Regions from separate parts of the Bacillus sp. AL-1R genome, predicted to be linked through region 1. Evidence: riboswitches for the same ligand, from Rfam matches in the RefSeq annotation. Region 1 holds a riboswitch; the other holds the start of a gene.
What was found. A riboswitch is a leader RNA that binds a small molecule or an ion and turns the genes downstream of it on or off. The one in region 1 is predicted to bind FMN.

Region 1 (10,273 bases):
ACTTGAATACTTTCAAAATTACTACTATTACTATCCATGACCTCAGTATAACTTGCTAAAATACTAAAATCATCTCCATATCGCTCTTCAAGTGCATAGTCTAAATGATCTCTCTTTGTTTTCACATCATCTAAACCAACAATTGAAAACTTAGTACCATTTTCAGTCTCAAATGAAGCACTTTTATTTTCTAAAATTGTAACTTTACAATCTAGTAATAATGCATTTAGATCTCTATAGTTGCCACTATAATCATGATCATTCCACAAAAAATAGACTGGAGCCATAGAGGATAAATAGTGAATATTTTCACCTTTATATTTTTTTGACTTCTTTTTCGAATAACCGCTTAAAAGAATGATCGTATTATGATTGCAAATTTTTTCAATCTCTGTCAATTTATAAAATAGATCGCCTATATTTGGAATCCAAATAAGCTGAATTGATTCTAAAGAATCATCTACATGTTTTATATTAATTTTTCTATGTATAATTTCTAACTTACTTTTTCGATTAATTAATAAAATAAGTGCTACAATTACTACAATTCCGATCAATGATATTATTTTTATGTTCATTTCCCCCTTGTTATAAAACAAAGCAATGTCTGCTAGAAATCTCAAATTATACTTCATTCAAATAAATCAATTTTTACATATTTTGTTGCTACAGTTCAAAGTGCTTTTTTTTATTATACAAAAACTAGTAGGAATTGAAAAATTTTAAACAACGAAAAAACTTATGGCCATTGATACAAAATGGGCATAAGTCTTTTAAGTGAAATAAAGTTTAATCGGTTCGAATAGTCTATTTTCGTATGATTTCGAATTTCATTTTTCATTGCCTCTATAGATTTCTTAACCTTATTTAACCACATCGACATTTAATGGGATTTTTAGAATCTGACCAGGCGTTACTTCAATCCCATTTAAATGATTTGCATCTTGAATAATTTCTTCGCCATCACGATTACCATAATATTTCATTGAAATCGTAAATAAAGTTTCACCTCTTTTGACTTCGTGATTAATCACTTTAACTCCAATAGTTGCACTTGAATCAGCTTGAAGTTTTACGCCATTATTAATCTCTTTTTTGGTTGAAGCTTTATTCTGAGTTTCCTTCTTTTTTTGCTTTTTAACATTGTTACTCGCAGCTAATTCAACTTTTTCAAATTTATTTGAAGGTATGATTAAACTTCCTTTTTCAGTAAATATTTTATCGTATTTACTATGTACAAACTTAACTACTCCAAAAGGTAACATGATAAAGATTATGACTAAAGCAGTAATTAAAGGATACTTTATTTTCCACCAAGGTCTACGTAGATCCTCTTTTATTTTCATCGTTTCACTTCTTGGTGGCAAATTTAACAAATCAACTGCTTTATGATCTTCATTTATTTTTTTATTTTTAAATTTCTTATTTTTTTTCATTCGACTTAAGTCAGCGATACGATTAGTCTTAAGCTCATTATTCATTCTTTGTCTTCACTTTCCAAACTTAATTTCATATACAATCCTAAAACATAATCTAATATAAAATGTGCAATAAATACAATAACAAGATTATTTGTTTTCAAATATAAGTAACCTAAGAAAAAACTTTCAATTAATACAATCGTAAGTAAAATCGGTTTTTTCACATATCGAAAATGAACTAAAGCAAACACAACGGATGCAATAATTAATCCAAATTTAGCTTGAATAAATCCTCGAAAAAATAATTCTTCTGATAATGCGATTAAAATACAAAGTATTGTCATTTCAGGAACTGAGAGTGACGTAAAGAATCTTTTATTAAATCCACCATCATCCAATAAACGCTCTGGAATTGCATAATTTAATAAAATATTAAATAATACGAGTGAAAATCCAGCACCGAATCCAAATAAATAGGTTTTATAGCTTTTTAATAAATGTAAATCATCCAAAAATTTTTCTGTACCAATAAAAAAAACAATACATAAAATAGCGATCACTAAAATGATTAACTGTGTGCCATACACGCTTTTCTTCAAATAGTTAACTGGAATTTCTTGACGGTTTAATTCGCTTTCCATATAGATTCCTCACAGCCCCAATTTATTTCTTAATTCTTGTCCCCATGTAAGTACGTTATGATTTTCATATTTCTCATGATTAGTTGAACAATACTCATCAAACGAAATACCACAAATGTTACAGCAATTTCTTGGTCTATTTATTAACATTTCATCAAATAGGAGAAGATATTTTTCTCGATAACATGTAGATGAAGATAGAAAATCAATCATCGCTTTAAGTTTTAAATATTTCACCTTTTTTCTCTCTGAAATTAACTCTTTGATCGATTCTAATAAGCGATCATTTATTTTTTCGAAATACAAATGTTCTTCTACAATTACATTATATTTAACCATTTTAGAATGAAGTGTTGTCCACTGTACTTCACTAAATTGAAAAACCGCTTTCCAATTAGACACAAGTGTTTCAGTTAATTTAATCGGATCTTCTTCTAATCTTTTTACGTACGATAGAAAAGATTCAACTTGATTCATAGTAAGGATTTCGTCATCAATCAACCTTAGTGGTAACTCATGATCGTTTTCACATACAATTAGAATTGCTATACTTGGCTTTCCATCTCGTCCAGCACGTCCAATTTCTTGAAGATAATTCTCAATGTTTGACGGATACTGGTAATGAATTACAAATCTTACATTAGGTTTATTAATTCCCATACCAAAAGCACTTGTACAAACTATGATATCAATTTGATTTTGAATAAATTGTTGTTGAATTAAAATTCTTTGTTCTTGTTCCATTCCACCATGATAATAAGCAACTTTACAATTTAACTTTTCACTTAAAGTATGTGAAATTTTCTCACAAGTAGCTCTAGTACCACAATAAACGATGCCTGGACCTGTTAATTTAGAAAGATGATTAGTTAATAAGTAGAGCTTTTCTATTTCCGAATCTACTTTTTCAACTTGAATTGCTATGTTCTCTCTATTTACTGAATTGATATATTGTTGAACATCTTTTAACTGTAGTATTTCGATTATTTCGTCCCGCACATTTTTGCTAGCTGTAGCGGTTAAAGCTAAAACCGTAGGATTATTTAATTTCCGCTTTATTTCCCCTAGCGTTTTATATTCTGGCCTAAAATCATGGCCCCACTGTGATATACAATGGGCTTCATCAACCACAAATAATGAGATTTTAGACGCAGAAAGCTTTTGAATTAAAAATTGATTTTGTAACATTTCAGGCGAAACAAAAATAAACTTATAGCTACTAATATGATTAAATAAATATTTTTTTTGCTCAAAACTTCTAAAGCTATTTAGTGCAATAACTCGTTTATCTCCGAATGATTTAATCTGTTCTACTTGATCCTCCATAAGTGAAAGTAAAGGTGAAACGATTACTACAACACCAGGTAACAGTAGCCCTGTTAATTGATATAATAGTGACTTCCCTCCACCTGTAGGAAGCATCGCTAAAACATCTTTTGAGTTTATCAAATCATTAATAATTTCTTTTTGGCTATTACGAAAACTTGAATAACCGAATTTTTCGTATAGCACTTTATTTAGGTCCATATAAATCACCCATTCTTGCAAGAGTAATACGAATTTGAAAATAAGTTACCTCATTTAATAAAGCTTCTTTAATAATTTTTAATTTCCTTGTATTAAGTTCAATTATTTTATTTTTTATTAAAGTAAATTGTTTTGTCGAAATAAATTGATGAATTGGAAATAATTTATCACTTAATACACACTCCACTATATGATCCTCGATTGTACTAATTTTTAAATTACGAATCGCTGCTATTTCTTGAATGGTTTTACCTTCTTTAAATAATCGCTTCGTTTCGATTGAAGTATTCGTAATATTAGTACGTTTATCTCCTTTAACAAATTTACTTAATAAAGGATAATGATTGTTCCCTTCGACCAAAATAGTGATGATATGATGCAAAGTATTAATCGAGTTGAGATAAATTTTTTCAACAGCTACTTTGTGTTCAGATGCAATCTGTTCAAACGTCATGCCATAAGAATTAGCACCAGACAATCGTTTCACAAATAATAATGCATCTTCGTCACTTAAATTTTCTAAAATTGTATGTAATTCATTGTAAAATTGCTTAACTAATTCGTCTTTATTCCCATTATAATTAAGAATCTCATTTTTTACCCATTCTTGTATGTCTTGATCTTGAATAACTGCTCTAAAATAGTTTAATTTCATATTCAAATTGGAAACTGTTTGAAAAAATAATGAAAACCTTTTCCAAAAAATCTTTTGAATACTCGAAAACCTTAGACCATTTATATGTGTAAATTCCATAAACTGTAATTTTTGATTTGCTAAATATGCTTGACCATTTTTATTTAACAAATAAATATTTTTATTTTCAGTTTGACCTATGTACCCTTTAACCTCTAACCCATTTATAATTTCTTGCATATTTTGATGGGTAAGGAAATGAAAAAGTCCGAAAAATGATGTGACATGATAAAAATGAGAATCTTGTATAATCTGAGCACTTTGTTTACCTTTTAATAAATACAATATACCTTGGATCGTTCGTTCACCATTATACCGATGAAGTAAAAAAAGGATGATTTCTTCCAAAATTGATAGTTTAGACATTATAAACCTCTCAAATAAATTTATTCCATTAATATATTTGAATATTTTTTCGAATTATTATTAGTAGTTTAAAAATATTTGTGTATTTTTTCTAACTAGTTGTTATTTCTTCTAGCTTATCATATGTATCAATATCCAAACCATTTTAAACAAATAAAAATCATTATTTATTTTATTTGAAATTTCATCATTTCTCGTTTTTTTCAAAACCTTGTACAATTATATTGAAAAGTTTTGGAAACCGTTTTAAAATGTTTACAGGTACATTACAAAAATAGTATCTGTAATAAAAACAGGGAATAATTTGGGAGGTCAATACAATGGCAAAATATACAATCGTTGATAAAGACACTTGTATCGCATGTGGCGCATGTGGCGCTGCTGCACCTGATATCTATGACTATGATGATGAAGGGATTGCATACGTTACTCTAGATGATAACCAAGGAATCGTTGAAATTCCAGACGTATTACTTGATGACATGATGGATGCATTTGAAGGATGCCCAACAGACTCAATCAAAGTTGCTGACGAAGCATTCGATGGCGACGCTTTAAAATTCGAATAGTAAAAACTGCGGCGGAAGTTATTTCGTCGCTTTTTTTATTTTTAAAACTTTGATACCTTTTTCACTTTACAAATGCATTTCTAACGATACAAAAAACAAAAAGTGTCTACCGAAATTTAGTAGACACTTTCATTTATTTATACATTGTGGACATTCATTCTTTGAGTTAACCAAACCTTTAATTTAGGGTAAATCACTAAGAATAAGATCATAATTAACAGACCTTTAATTGCATTAAATGGCATGATTGAAGTGACAATTACTTCATTTGGCAGGTTAAAATTCATGAAATGTGCATATGCAGGTAAGAACACAAAATAATTTAATAAGCTTAAAATTCCCGTCATCACTACAGTACCAATGATTAATCCAAAAGTTAAGCCTTTTACTGAACGATATTTTCTAAAGAAATATGTCGCAGGTAAAATGTATAATACTCCTGCACAAAAATTAGCAAATTCCCCTATTGGTACACCAGTCATACTACCATTAATAACGTAATGAAGTATGTTTTTGATTAACTCTACGCCAATTCCAGCTACCGGTCCAAAAACAATTGCGCCTATTAAAGCCGGAACCTCACTGAAGTCAATTTGAAGCCATACTGGGAATGCAGGAAGTGGAAAATCCAGCATCATCAAAAGATACGAAATACTGCTGAGCATTGCCACTACTACCATTTTATTTACTTTGTTGCGTTGTTGCATAATACCTCTCTCCTTTTTCCCGATCTTATCAAGAAAAATGAAAGGTTCGCTTAAGTAGCGTTATTATTTGCACATATTATAAAAAGTCCAAATTTAAAATGAAAAAACAGTATAAAATTATGCAAATAAAATCCCCTATTTTTTTTAGAATAGGGGAGAATTTTCAGCACGCCAAATAAGCGTTCAAAAAGATGAATTTTTTGAACTTGCGAACCTCCATCTTCTCCCATCCAGACTATACTGTCGGCTCTAGAATCGCACTAGATCCTGCCCAAAAAATCAGGCTCGCGGGCTTATAAGCAATGCTTAATTACCGCCGGTGGGGAATTTCACCCCGCCCCGAAGATAGATCGTTTATTAAATTACAGTTTAATGTTACTAAATTAAATACAGTTTGTAAATAAAAATCTCTTCCTATTCATTTAACGTCATTACTTATGTTTTCTTGACAAAAACTTACTATCGAATCATCCCTATTGTAAAGACTGCTCTATACTTTATCATTTAACAAATACTGTATAATCAATTCCTTTTGCATATTTTAATATGTTTATTTATATTTTCTGAGAATTGGATCTTTACTATTCTTTCTCCTTAAAACAAAAATAGAACTTCGCATATAAATGTCCTTTACTAAAATAAGTAGTAAATTACATTTAAAAAGGAAGTTCATAAAAAACACTAAGGGTTTGAAACTATTTTTAATTCATGAAAATTTTTCACTTCTATTAGATCCTTTAAATTATCTCGATTTCCTCCAATAAATAAAAGTCCAATCGTTAAAACAAAAACGACAATCAACAAACATCTCCTAAGAAAATCAAACATTATTTGCCTCCTACCTAAAGAAATGTGGAAGTGTGTTATCAGCCATATACCGGTGAACTGTCTACTGATCATACATAAAAAAATTAGAGTAGACGTATCACCCATTTCAATCTTTAACTCTTTTTATGTATTTCGCTTAAGAAGTATTAGAAACCGAAAATGTATATACCACTAAGTACATTTACTAAAACTTACACTCAATCATTCTATGATTGAAAAAAAGTATTTATACAAAAAAAATAGCAATTGATTAGAAAAATTCAACTATTCAATCGCTATTTTTCTTATTTTATTTTTTATCAGTTCGAAATACGATTGCTCCTCTTTCGTATTCAACATCCTTAATATTTAAACGAGTATTGATTACCCTAGCAAGCGCAAAGAAATAATCAGATAATCGATTTAAATATAAAAATACTGGAAGATGTATGTTTTCTTGCTTCATTAATGTTACAACCGTTCTCTCTGCACGTCTTGTTACCGCTCTTGCTTGATGAATGATTGCAGCAGGTTTTGACCCACCAGGTAAAATAAAACGCTGTAATGGGGGAGTTACTTCCATATATTCATCGATTAATGTTTCAAGTTCTTCAACCATTTTCTCTGTTGTTTTAAAAGGGATACTATCTTTTACAACCGCTAAATCTCCACCGCAGTCAAATAGCTCATGTTGGATTTTTTGAAGTGAATTGTAGAGATCCCTCGTATTTTCATGATCTAAATATGTCATTGCGTATCCAACGATTGTATTTACTTCATCAATTGTTCCGTAAGCCTCAACCCTTAAATCATCTTTATCTACTCGTTTACCTACTAAGCTAGTCTGACCTTTATCCCCAGTTTTTGTATAAATTTTCATGAAAAACCACTCCTTTTTTCAATTTACAATACATTACTTTTATATATAATGACCTTTTTATTTGTTTCTGGATTATCTATAATTTGAAAAGATGTGTCATATAAACCTTTTAATAAACTTTCATTTAAAACTTTGTCTGTTTTTCCTTCGATATAAATTTTACCATCCTTTAATCCTATTAATCGATCACAGTATAGGCTTGCTAAATTTAAGTCATGAAAAACAGTTACAATCGTTTTATTCTCTTTTTTTTGTAATTCCTTTAACACGTCTAAAATTTTTATAGTATGCATTAAATCTAAATGGTTACTTGGTTCGTCTAAAAAAATATATGGTGTCTCTTGAGCAAAGCATTGAGCAAGAAATACTCTTTGCCGTTCACCACCACTGATTTCATTGATAAAACTTTTTTCCATTTTCTTAGTACCAGTCATCAACATTGCATGATTGACCGCAGTTTCATCAATTGTGGACCAACTAGGAAAAAAGGAAGACGAATGCGCAAGGCGTCCAAGTTTTACTGTTTCTTTTACCTCATAAGAATAAGTATAGGAATTTTGTTGGGATAAAACAGCAATTTTTTTTGCTATTTGTTTATTAGACATACTAGAAATAAATTCTCCATCCAACATGACATTTCCTTTAGACGGCTTAAAAAGTCCACAAAGAATATTTAAAAACGTGGACTTCCCACTCCCATTTGGGCCAATAATTCCTAGCCATTCTCCCTGATTAATAGAATATGACAGCGAATTCAAATCAGTATGAATTCCATCATATGAATATGAGATATCTTGACATTTGATCATACTTTTCCCCTATTTCTTTTCAAAGATAGTAATATAAAAGCAAATATTGGAGCACCAATTAAAGAAGTAATTACCCCGATTGGTAACTCTCTTGGGGCTAAAACAACTCTCGATAATATGTCAGAGGCGATTAAAAAGATTGCACCATTGATCATTGATAAAGGTAGTAATTTTTTATGCAATGGTCCTACAAGTGTTCTAGTAAAATGAGGAACTACTAATCCTACAAATCCGATTGTTCCGGAAACAGCCACTGCTGCACCAGATAAAATACTTCCAGTTAACAAAATTAAATAAGTGGATTTTTTCACATCAATTCCGATATGTTTTGCATTTGTGCTACCAAATGTCATCGCATCTAGCTGCCTATTTTGACTAAATAAAATTAAGAAAGAAATCATTAAAAACGGTAATAAACTTAGAGAGTACTGAATGCCTCTCCCACCAATATTGCCCATTAACCACCCTATTACTGCACGTAGCTCATTATTTGAAAACGTTATAAATAATGACAATAATGCAGAACAAAATGAACTGATTATAATACCACCTAATATAATTGTCTCAACATTTAGAGAACGATCTAGTTTTCTAACAAATACTAATAATAAAATAAGTGTACCAAATCCAAATAATATACTCACTACTGGTAATGTAAAATAAGTTACAATAGGTAAGCTTATTTGAAAAAACAAAACCACCACCGCTCCAACAGAGGCTCCTGAAGAAACCCCCAATGTAAAAGGATCAGCTAATGGATTTTTAAGGATTCCTTGAAATGCAACACCTGCCAATGAAAGGCTCGCACCGACTAATCCAGCTAACATAACCCTTGGCACTCGTATATTCATCACAATAGTTTGTATATCTGCTGGAACATAATTAGTTTTAAATAGAACATCTGAAAAGCTAGAAATGATAGAGGAAAAGGGAATCGATGTAGATCCGATCGAAACCCCTAAAATAAATAAAAAAATTAATAAAATAATTGGAATTAAAAAAATTAAATATGTATTATTTAAAAAGCTCTGGGTAAACCGCCTTTGCAATTGCTTCGACTCCCTCTGCAAGTCTTGGACCTGGTCTTGATGTTGTATCTGCATTTATGTCATAAACACGTTTATTTTTAATGGCATTTACTGTTTTCCAGTTTTTTCTATTCATTATCGTTTTTTCTAAGTTTGGAGCGTAATCTCCGTAAGTTGTTAAAATCACATCAGGATTGGCTTTAATCGCTGATTCTTCACTATACAGTACCCATCCTTTTTCGCTTTCAGCTATGTTTTTAGCATGAACAATTGAAATCATTTCATCAAGGAATGTACCTTTACCTGCTGTATATATTTCTGGTGGTCCTGATATTTCAAGCCAAACCTTTGGATTTGAATTTGCTTTAGCTGTTTTTTTACTAATTTCATCTAATTTTGTTTTCATATCAGTTACAACCTTTTTCGATTGCTCTGTTTTTCCTGTTATTAGTCCAACTTGTTGAATCGTATCATACACATCATTAATAGTTGCAGCATTTTTCACGACAAAAACATTAATCCCCGCTTGTTTTATCTGTTCTATGCCGTCAGCAGAAATTCCTAAACTTGATTCATGTGCTAAAACTAAATCAGGTTTTAATGAAATAATCTTTTCAACATTATATGTCATATCGGCATTACTTCCGCCAACTTTATCTATTGATTTTACTTCTTTTGGATAATTGTCAAAATCCGTTACACCGACTACATTTTTGCCATCACCAATAGAAAACAAGATTTCCGTATTACTCGGAATAAGTGATACGATTCTTTTAGGTGCTTCTTTAAAACTAATTTCTTTATTCGTTGCATCTTTTACAGTC
Region 2 (10,273 bases), 2.0 Mb from region 1:
AAAATGCAAATGGATCAGCGATGGCTAGTCAAATGCTATCTCATCTAGTAGAAAATCTTAACCTTACTATTCATACAGAAATTTTTAATGAATTAAAGAAAAGCGTGAGTTCAATTTCAGTAAATCAAGCTGAGGTATTAGCAAATCCAATCATAACGAAGGTTGAAAATGTTAATGCAATTGGAACACATACAGCAAATGGAAACGCACCAGTGAGTTTAATTACACCACTTTGGATGTCTAGTTTAATTGGTGCCGTGATCGTCTTTTTAGCGAAAAAGAAAACAGAAACATCAAATTCAATTAGTAAAATAAAAGTTATTTTTGAACAATTACTTTTAGGGGTAGTCCTATCTTTCCTAATTGGTTTCGGCATAACTTTAATGGCAAAATGGATTGGCTTTACTCTTCCAAACTTCTTGGACGTTGCGCTATATTTAACGATTACTTATTTCTGTTTCCATATCCTAATTTCTGCTGTCATGTCATGGATTGGCTTTGGTGGCGTAGCTATCTTTGCCCTAATCTTTTTCTTCTCTGGTTCCTTAATCGGAATGCCAAAAGAGCTTTTACCAACTTTTTCAAAGGACTGGATTTACTCATGGATCCCAATGCGATTTGGTGCTGACGGATTAAGAGAAATTTTCTATTTTGATAAAGGATTATCGATGAGTCATTCTATGAATATGATTATTTGGATTGGTATAATCTCCGTTGTTCTTTTAATATTATCTGCGTTTAAATCTAAAAAAGAAAAAGTACATCAAACGTTAAATGTTTAATGAAATTAAAAAAAGGACCAAACAAAACTTGGTCCTTTTTTAGTCTATTAAGTATCGAATAAATTCCCATTCAATGCTTCAATATATCTTTTAGCTGAATTATTGACTACTAGCTTTGCATTTTCTTTTACAATTCCATGAAATGCATTATAAATCCTATCAAATTTTAGCTTTTCTACGGCTAACGATATCTCATTTACTTTTTTTTCTGGTAATGGAATTAAATTAGGATAACTATACATAAAACTTACCCAATTATGATCTGCAACTACTTGAATAATATCACCTGTTAATAGTATTCCTTTTTGCTCATTTCCAGCTTTCCATTCTAATACCGCTCCACCTTTAAAGTGTCCGCCTAATCGATGAATTTCAATTCCTTCTTTAAGATTTAATGATTCGCCAGACCAAAAAATAATTTTATCACTTTTTCTCGTAACCCACTCTTGGTCATCTTCGTGTATGTATACTGGTACATCAAATCTTTTTGCCCATTCAATTTGGCTAGAGTAATAGTGTGGATGTGAAAGAGCAATCGCATCGATTCCTCCTAAGCTCTTAATTTCTTCAAACGTTTTCTCATCTAGAAATGTGACGCAATCCCACAAAACATTAAAACCTTCATTTCTAATGAGGTATGCAGTCTGACCAATTCCAAACTTAGGACTCGTTACAATACTATATAAATTTTCTTCTTCATAGCGAATACTATTTTGATAGTTTTGTTCTTTCATTGATTGTAATGTTGTCCAACTTTGACCACTTAGATTGATGTATTGTCTTTCATCAGAACAAATTATACAGTACTCAGGAGGATCAATAGACTTGTTATATTGAACGCCACAAGTCGTACAAATAAAGTTATACATTTGCTCATTCATCTCACTTTCCCTCGAATTTAATCTGACATACTTTTGATTATGAGGTAAAAATTCCCAATGCAAATAGACACATTTAAGTATAGTAAATCAAAATCTGATTTATTACACTTGAATGTGCCTAAAATAATGAAAGTTTAAGCTTTCTATTATTTAATTTTTACAACTTTACCTTTTGTCATCTCAATCAATTCATTAGGTGTTAACTGAAATATTGCTTTTGGATGACCAGCAGCAGCCCATACTTCCTTATACTGTAATAGATCCTCGTCAATAAATGTCATTACTTTGTTTTTATGACCAATTGGTGATACCCCTCCAATTACGAATCCTGTTTGTTCACGTACAAAATCAGCATCTGCTTTACCTAATTTTTCATTAAGTATTTTCTCGATTTGTTTCTCATTTACTCGATTAATACCACTTGCTACGATTAGTACAGGACTATTTGAGCTTTCTAATCTGAATATAATAGACTTTGCTATTTGAGCCACTTCACAATTTAACGCATCAGCCGCTTCCTTAGCAGTTCTTGCACTATTTGGTAGTTCAATGACTTTATTTGAATAACCTAACTCAATGATTAAATCTTGTACGTTTTGTGCACTTTCTTTTAATGCTTCCACAATCATCACTTCCTCAAAAAATTGTTTTATTAATTATTCTAGAAACAAAGGTGCAATCCTTTTTTTTCGAATAGATTTACTACTTCCACCAAATAGAATTAGGATATTCGCCTTTACTAATATTAATTGTTTCACCAATTTTAGGTGTAGAATACTTTACTTCATGTTCTTTAGCAGCCTCCACAACTCTATTAATTGGTTCATTCCAGTCATGAAATGCTAATGTAAAAGCGCCAAAATGAATTGGTACAAGAACTTCACCTTTTACGTCAATAAAAGCTTTAATTGTTTCTTCAGGCAGCATATGGATGGCAGACCATCGTCTATCATATTGACCACATTCCATTAAAGCTAGATCGAACGGTCCATATTTTCCCCCTATTTCTTTGAAATGAGGTGCATAACCACTATCTCCACTAAAGTAAATTTTCGTATCCTCACCAATGATGACCCATGAACACCACAATGTATTGTTGCGATCAGTTAAGCTTCTTCCTGAAAAATGTCTTGCTGGCGTACAGGCTAATGTTAATTGATCAAATTTAAATTCATCCCACCAGTTATGTTCAGAAATACGCTCTATTGGTACCCCCCAGCTCATCAAGTGACTCCCTACACCAAGAGGAACAATAAATCGATCGACTTTATGTTTGATTTTTTTTATAGTACCGTAATCTAGATGGTCATAATGGTCATGCGATAATATGACAGCATCTATTTTTGGTAATTCATTGATCTCAATAGGTAAACCTCCACTATATCTTTTACCACCAAATTGCGGAAATGGGGTTGGTGCGTTCCCAAACATTGGATCAATTAAAATATTTTTTCCATCGATTCGAATAAATAAAGCTGAATGCCCAAACCAAGTAACTTTTGAGTCGTTATTTTTTGAATGGAAAAATGAAACATCGATTCTCTCCATAGGGATCCCAGCTTTAGGTGTACGGTTCGTATTTTTCTTAACAAAGTCTCTAAGCATTGAAATATTTGTTTTAAAATCCATACTCATACTCGTAGGAATTTGATTTATAAACTTACCATTTTTATAATGATCTAAGGCATTAAATGACTCCATTTTATCCTTTGAATATTTCTTCCCAAAATGAGGATATGTATTTAAAAATATTGTTACAATGATAACTAGCAATATAAAAATTAGAAAAAATAACATTTAATTTCCACCTCCAAACTAACTTTTACTAAAATTTACACTACCATATTTCTAGAAGATTAAACAAATATTCAGACGCTTTAATTTATAAAAAAACCTTTTTAGTAAAAAGAAAAGAGAGGTAAAATTCACCTCTCCTTAATCAGTTTCTTCTATTATATTTATACTTATATATTTATACTTAGTTTAAAGTTCTTAATAAATTAGCCATCTCAATTGCTGAAATACCAGCATCCCAACCTTTATTACCAGCTTTTGTACCAGCTCTTTCAATTGCTTGTTCAATATTTTCTGTTGTTAATACACCAAAAATGACAGGGATACCAGTTTGTAAAGTAATCGCAGCGACACCTTTTGCTACTTCATTACATACGTAATCGTAATGAGTAGTTGCCCCACGAATAACTGTTCCTAGTGTAATGATTGCATCGTATTTTTTTGAATCAGCAAGTTTTTTTGCTACTAACGGAATTTCAAATGCTCCAGGTACCCAAATAACATCAACATCTGATTCTTCTACACCGTGACGATAAAGAGCATCTTCTGCACCACCAAGTAGTTTTGATGTAATAAATTCATTAAAACGTCCAACGATTACCGCAACTTTAAGTCCAGATCCTACTAAATTTCCTTCGAATTTCATGATTATCTCTCCCTATTAATAGTTTAATAAATGTCCCATTTTTTCAATTTTTGTATATAAATATTTTTCGTTTTCACTTTTCATTTCTGCTTGTATCGGTACTCGATTATTTATTTGTAATCCATATGATTTTAATTCATCTATTTTAGCTGGATTGTTCGTTACAAGTTCGATATTCGTGATACCTAAATCTTTAATAATTTGGGCACTAATCGCGTAATCTCTTAAATCTGAATCAAATCCTAAGTTTAAATTTGCTTCAACAGTATCAAAGCCTTCTTCCTGTAACTTATATGCTCGTAACTTATTAAGTAAGCCAATCCCTCGGCCTTCTTGTCGCATATAAACAATGACACCTTTTCCTGCTTCTTCAATCATCGATAATGTTGATTGCAACTGAGGTCCGCAATCACAACGACATGAGCCAAATACATCTCCAGTTAAACATTCCGAATGAATACGGACAAGTACTGGTTCACCATCGTCAACTTTCCCTTTTACAATCGCAACATGCTCTTTACCATCGATCTCATTTGTATAACCAATCATCTTGAAATCACCGAAGTCAGTTGGTAATTTAATTTCAACTTCTCTTTTTACAAGTTGTTCAGTTTCTTGTCTATAATGAATTAAATCTTTAATTGTAATCATTTTTAAATTAAACTTTTTTGCGATTTGAATTAAATCCGGTACCCTTGCCATTGTCCCATCATCATTCATAATTTCACAGATGACACCAACTGCTTTTGATCCAGCCATTCGTGCTAAATCTACTGCTGCTTCCGTATGGCCCGGTCTCTCAACAACTCCTCCGTTTTTAGCGACTAGAGGAAACATATGTCCAGGTCTTCTAAAATCTGATCCAGTTGATTCATCATTTAACATTTGTAAAACTGTATGTGAACGTTCAAATGCCGAGATACCAGTAGTAGAATCGATATGATCAATACTCACAGTAAAGGCAGTTCCATGAGAATCTGTATTTTTTGTTACCATATCATGTAAATCTAGTCTTTTGGCAATCTCTTCAGAAACAGGCGCACAAATTAATCCGCGACCATGTGTTGCCATAAAGTTGATATTTTCTGGAGTTGCAAATTCTCCGATAACAACAAAATCTCCTTCATTCTCTCTATCTTCATCATCACAAACGATAATAATTTTCCCATTTTTCAAGTCTTCAATTGCTTCTTCTATTTTAGAGAACATGATCTTACTCCTTTATATATAGCCATTTTCAGATAAAAATGAAGTTGTTATTGCCGTACTCTTTTTCGTCTCACTCATACCGAGCATTTTTTCGACATACTTACCTAATAAATCAAACTCAAGATTTACAATGTCGCCAACTTTTTTACTGCCTAAAATCGTATGTGAACGAGTATGAGGAATTAAAGAAATCGTTACAATATCAGTTTCAACTTCAAATATTGTTAAACTTGTACCATCAATCGTTATACTACCTTTTTGAAGGCAATATTTAGCAAACTGACTTGGAATACTAATTTTATAAATTACTGCATTTTCCATTGCTTTAACTGATACGATTTTACCTGTTCCATCAATATGACCCGATACAATATGACCACCAAACCTTCCATTTGCAGCCATTGCTCGCTCTAAATTTACTTTTTGGCTAGAACCCAATGAGCTTAGATTGGATGCTTGAAATGTTTCAGGCATAACATCAACAGAAAATTCATTTTTAGTAAAATCTGTAACGGTTAAACAAACTCCATTTACGGAGATGCTATCCCCTAGATGAACATCCTCTAAAATGGTTGATGCACCAATTGTTAGCACTAAAGTTTTACCCTTTTTTACGATATTTTTTACTGTTCCTATTTCTTCAACGATTCCAGTAAACAAGTTATTTCACCTCATTTCGAAAAAGCCCGATAAATAATTTTGTAGACCCATCTCTAATTTCATAAATAGTTGATCCACCTTATCACACCTTCTAATTCAAATTAATTTGAAAAAGTGAAAAGCCCCTTAGAAAACTCCTAAGGGGCGATAGATGTTTAAGAAAGGAAGCATACTTAAATAAACGCTTATACAATATGAGCTATTAAACGACAATATTGTAGCACGTCTATTGTTGTACATTTAAATTATGCACAACGAACTAAGCCTATACGGATATTATTTTTTGAAAACAAACATACCGTATATGCACTCCATCCTTCTCCCATCCAGACTATACTGTCGGCTCTAGATTCTAACTAGATCAGCAACATATAAAAAATCTATATGAAGCTCACGGGCTTAGTATATAAATATACAACACCGCCGGTTGGGAATTTCACCCGACCCCGAAGGACACTAATTATCAAATTTGGTTTCATTATAACTAGCAATTATTTGATTGTAAAGAATTTAAGATTCTATTTTCTTTTAAACGAATTGAAAGAAAAACAAAATTAATGTTAAAAGCCTTATAAAATATGGAAAATTTCACACTCTATTTAGTTAAGAATTTTATTATTTTACTAAATAAATAATCATGCTTTGTTACAACTAATACAAAATTGTATAAATATTTATTTTAAAGTAATTAGAGAAAAATGATTGTATAACCAATATAGAAAGTAAAACTTACGGAATCCTGAATTTGTTTTTTCACTAGTATAAAATTAGTTTTTATCATTTCTTTACAATAGGAATAAAATGCTCCTAGAACACTTGAAAATTAGATTATTAAAGCATTGTCCTTTATATCAGAATTAGAAATAAATAAACCTGATTACTACAAAACAATACTTGATTTTTTAACAATAGGTCCATTTTGCACTCCAAAAAAGCAATAATTAAATAGAAATAAATAGTTTCGTCATATATCAAATTGCAAAAATGTTGTGAAATTTTAGTGTAAGGATTCTTCCAAACAAATAATAAATATGCACTACAAGGAATTATTATAAAAAGTTAGTTTAAAAGAAGAAACTTCATTTTTATAGAAGTTTCCATTATTCATTTCCAACTTGTAAAATTTTTTCATGTTGTTTTGATTCCCTTTTTTGTAGCCAAATGAAATACACTGAAACGAATATAATTAATACTAGAATGACTGGTGAGGAAAATAAGAGTATACCTAAAAAGCAAATTGCTAGAATAAATGAACCAATTTTAAAAAATATGGAATCAAATAATCGCAAGCATGCCAATACTCCTAGTAAAGCGTTGCATAAGAAGAATGCATTTGCAATTGCTACAAGTGTTTGAATACTTAGGAAGTCATTAAAATAAAGGAAAAATACAATTATGTGAATAGAAAACAAACTAAGTAAAGATCGAGTTGCTACATTATTTTTATTTTTAAAAGATAGCCATGAAGGTAATAAACCGTTTTTAGCTTGATCGGCAATTAGTCTTGAGACTGCTCCTATTACTAGGAGAACCGTACTAATACAAAGTGCAATTGTAATTGATGAAATAATTGGAGTTGACCAACTTCCAAATAAACTACGAAGTAACGGTGCTAATGATTGATCCATCATATTTCCATTTTTAGAATGAATCCACTGAAAAGCAAAGGCAACCGTTAAACTTACTATTGCTATAATCGAGAAACTTAACACAACTGCTTTAGGAATTGTTCGTTCAGGAGTTTTTACTTCTAATGAATAACTTCCGATGACCTCCCACCCGATTAACGCCCAAAATAATAATAGTAAACTTTCTCCAAAATCAGAAACGGTAATTGGATTCGATAAAGTAAAGCTCCCATTAACTGTAAATAATGTATGAATACTGCCAACGATCAGTGTCACTACAATGAAACTAGACATAAAAAAGGCAAATTTTCCAACATCAGCAATGCTTCTAGTTAAAATGATATAAACAAAACAAAGTATTCCTAAAGCTAGCCACTTTTCATTAAAGAAACTTTGATTCGTCAGTAGTTGTAAGTAATGCCCTGCTGTACCTGCAACTGCAATTGGTCCAAAACAAACTGCAAGTAAAAAGAAAATAGCTGAGAGGTTTTTTATTTGTGTACCAAAAGCACGTTCAACAGCCAATGGTACTCCAGAATCTCCTGGAATAAGCAGACTAAGCTTACCAAACATTAGTGCAAATATTAAACTTAAACCAAGCATAATAACCCATGCAAAAATAGCATAATTACCAGCAACCACATACACTGCAGGTGGTAAAATGATAATTCCCGAACCTAAAATAGGTCCAATCATTAACCCACTGAGCAAAAGAAAACCAATTTTTCGATTCCCCACAAAGATCCCTCCAATTGTAATTGAAACAAATTGTCATCTCGTATATTTTAATTATATGAACCGAATTCTCATCGGTAAAATGAATAGTTACGATATAAACCATCGGTAAATCCGATACTTAGGAGGCTATAATGGAAATCCGTCATTTAATTACGTTTAAATCGATAGTGGATATGGGCGGGTTCTCAAAAGCTGCGGTCCATCTCGGATATGCACAATCTACAGTTACTGCACATATACAAGCGCTTGAGCATGAATTAGGAGTGCCTTTATTTGACCGCTTAGGTAAAAAAGTTTATCTGACTGAAGTCGGTGAAAACTTTTTAGTTCACGCCATTGAAATGATTCAACTCTATTCAAAAGCAAAAGATGTATTCCAAATGGAAAATGAAGAGGTAACCACATTAAAAATTGGCGCCCCGGAATCTTTAACAATCTATCGTCTTCCACAGATCATCCAAGCTTTTCGTTTAGAAAATCCAAAAGTAAATATTATGATGAAATCTGGTTCATGTTGGGAATTGCAAGATGAATTACGTCGAGGTGATTTGGATATTGGCTTTTTCCTACAGGCACCATTAACAGATTCTGATTTGTATACAGAAACACTAATAGAAGAACCACTTGTCATTTTGCTACCTCCATCTTCTGATACTAGGACACTTTCATCGTTTACACTAAATGCAAATGAAAATATCATTCTCACAGAACAAGGCAGTTATCGTGATTATTTTGAGGCATTCCTAAGAAGTAAAGGAATCGCAACTGAGTCCGGAATGGAATTTTGGAGTGTTGAGGCAATTAAACAATGTGTTATGTGTGGACTTGGAATATCCATCCTCCCACTCGTAACAGTTCAAAATGAAATGAAGCAACAAAAACTAAAAGTCATCAATTGGGATACAAATTTAGGGAGTGTATCTACGATTATGTCTTGGCATAAAAACAGATGGCAATCACGTGCTGCTAGAAAATTTATGGAAGTTGTTAGAGAACAATCACATTTATGGAATCAGTCGATCAAAAGCTAGTTTCTCTTTGGAAATAGATGCTCATGGTAAAGTACGAACAATTTGTTATTTTTTTGACTATGGCCACATTTTGAGACTATATTTGGACTTCACTATCCCTCAACCATAAAAAAAAGCTAGTTCCTCACTAGCTTTTTTTTATACGGTCTGCCGTTCAATTAACTTAAACGCAATTTCTTCTTGTGTAACATCAGAATTAATCGCTTGAATAAAAAGTTTCTTACCCACTTCCCTTAATGGAATTTCGACTGTAGTTAACTTCATTACTTTTGCAATTGGTTGATTATCGAACCCGATTATTGCTAAATCACGAGGAATAACTATTCCATGTTCATTACAACAAGTTTGCACACCAGCAGCTACTTGATCACTAGTTACTAACAAAGCTGTTGGTCTCTCTTTTAAATTTAACAAAGATTGGACAACTCTTTCACCATCTTCGAAATAATAACAATTATCAAATACGAAGTCGCTAATTATTGACTCATTATATTTCTTATGAAAATCAATATAGGCAGTCTCTCTTTGCTTACTATTCATGCCTGTTCTTCGGCCAATGCAATAACCGATTTTTCGATGACCCTTTTTATATAAGTATTCTAATGCAATCATGAAGCTATTGTAATGATCGATAAAGGTTGAAGAAATCCCTGTATTTCTCGTATCTTCAAATAAAATGATCTGTCCATATTGCTTATACGCTTCAATCATTTCAATTGAACAAATTCTAGAACAGATAATGAGTGAGTCTATTTGTTTATGCTGTAGCATCTCTAATGCTTCTATCTCTCTTTTCTCCTCGTAATTTGATTGAAATAGTACGAGCTTATAATTATTTTTTATCGCCTCATTTGCAATCCCATCAATTAGCAAGCCAAAGTACGGATGGTGCGAGAACGGAATG

Region 2: it holds a riboswitch for FMN, as region 1 does, so the genes downstream of both, ribE (riboflavin synthase) here and ACSBO6_RS12625 (ECF transporter S component) in region 1, are expected to answer to the same signal.

What each region holds. Positions count from the first base shown of each region.
Region 1 covers NZ_CP197469.1:2,673,977-2,684,249, forward strand. The annotation lists gene ACSBO6_RS12595 (metallophosphoesterase family protein) at 1-578, opposite strand, end outside; gene ACSBO6_RS12600 (LysM peptidoglycan-binding domain-containing protein) at 864-1,481, opposite strand; gene ACSBO6_RS12605 (CPBP family intramembrane glutamic endopeptidase) at 1,478-2,062, opposite strand; gene ACSBO6_RS12610 (RecQ family ATP-dependent DNA helicase) at 2,072-3,589, opposite strand; gene ACSBO6_RS12615 (YpbB family protein) at 3,576-4,649, opposite strand; gene ACSBO6_RS12620 (ferredoxin) at 4,970-5,218, shown strand; gene ACSBO6_RS12625 (ECF transporter S component) at 5,356-5,925, opposite strand; FMN riboswitch at 6,140-6,276, opposite strand; gene ACSBO6_RS12630 (hypothetical protein) at 6,607-6,753, opposite strand; gene ACSBO6_RS12635 (cob(I)yrinic acid a,c-diamide adenosyltransferase) at 7,043-7,612, opposite strand; gene ACSBO6_RS12640 (ABC transporter ATP-binding protein) at 7,636-8,421, opposite strand; gene ACSBO6_RS12645 (FecCD family ABC transporter permease) at 8,418-9,470, opposite strand; gene ACSBO6_RS12650 (ABC transporter substrate-binding protein) at 9,436-10,273, opposite strand, start outside.
Region 2 covers NZ_CP197469.1:718,095-728,367, reverse strand. The annotation lists gene ACSBO6_RS03455 (YhgE/Pip domain-containing protein) at 1-782, shown strand, start outside; gene ACSBO6_RS03450 (MBL fold metallo-hydrolase) at 830-1,651, opposite strand; gene ACSBO6_RS03445 (YbaK/EbsC family protein) at 1,810-2,292, opposite strand; gene ACSBO6_RS03440 (MBL fold metallo-hydrolase) at 2,366-3,364, opposite strand; gene ribH (6,7-dimethyl-8-ribityllumazine synthase) at 3,642-4,103, opposite strand; gene ACSBO6_RS03430 (bifunctional 3,4-dihydroxy-2-butanone-4-phosphate synthase/GTP cyclohydrolase II) at 4,119-5,312, opposite strand; gene ribE (riboflavin synthase) at 5,325-5,972, opposite strand; FMN riboswitch at 6,283-6,430, opposite strand; gene ACSBO6_RS03420 (APC family permease) at 7,073-8,338, opposite strand; gene ACSBO6_RS03415 (LysR family transcriptional regulator) at 8,470-9,369, shown strand; gene ACSBO6_RS03410 (LacI family DNA-binding transcriptional regulator) at 9,508-10,273, opposite strand, start outside.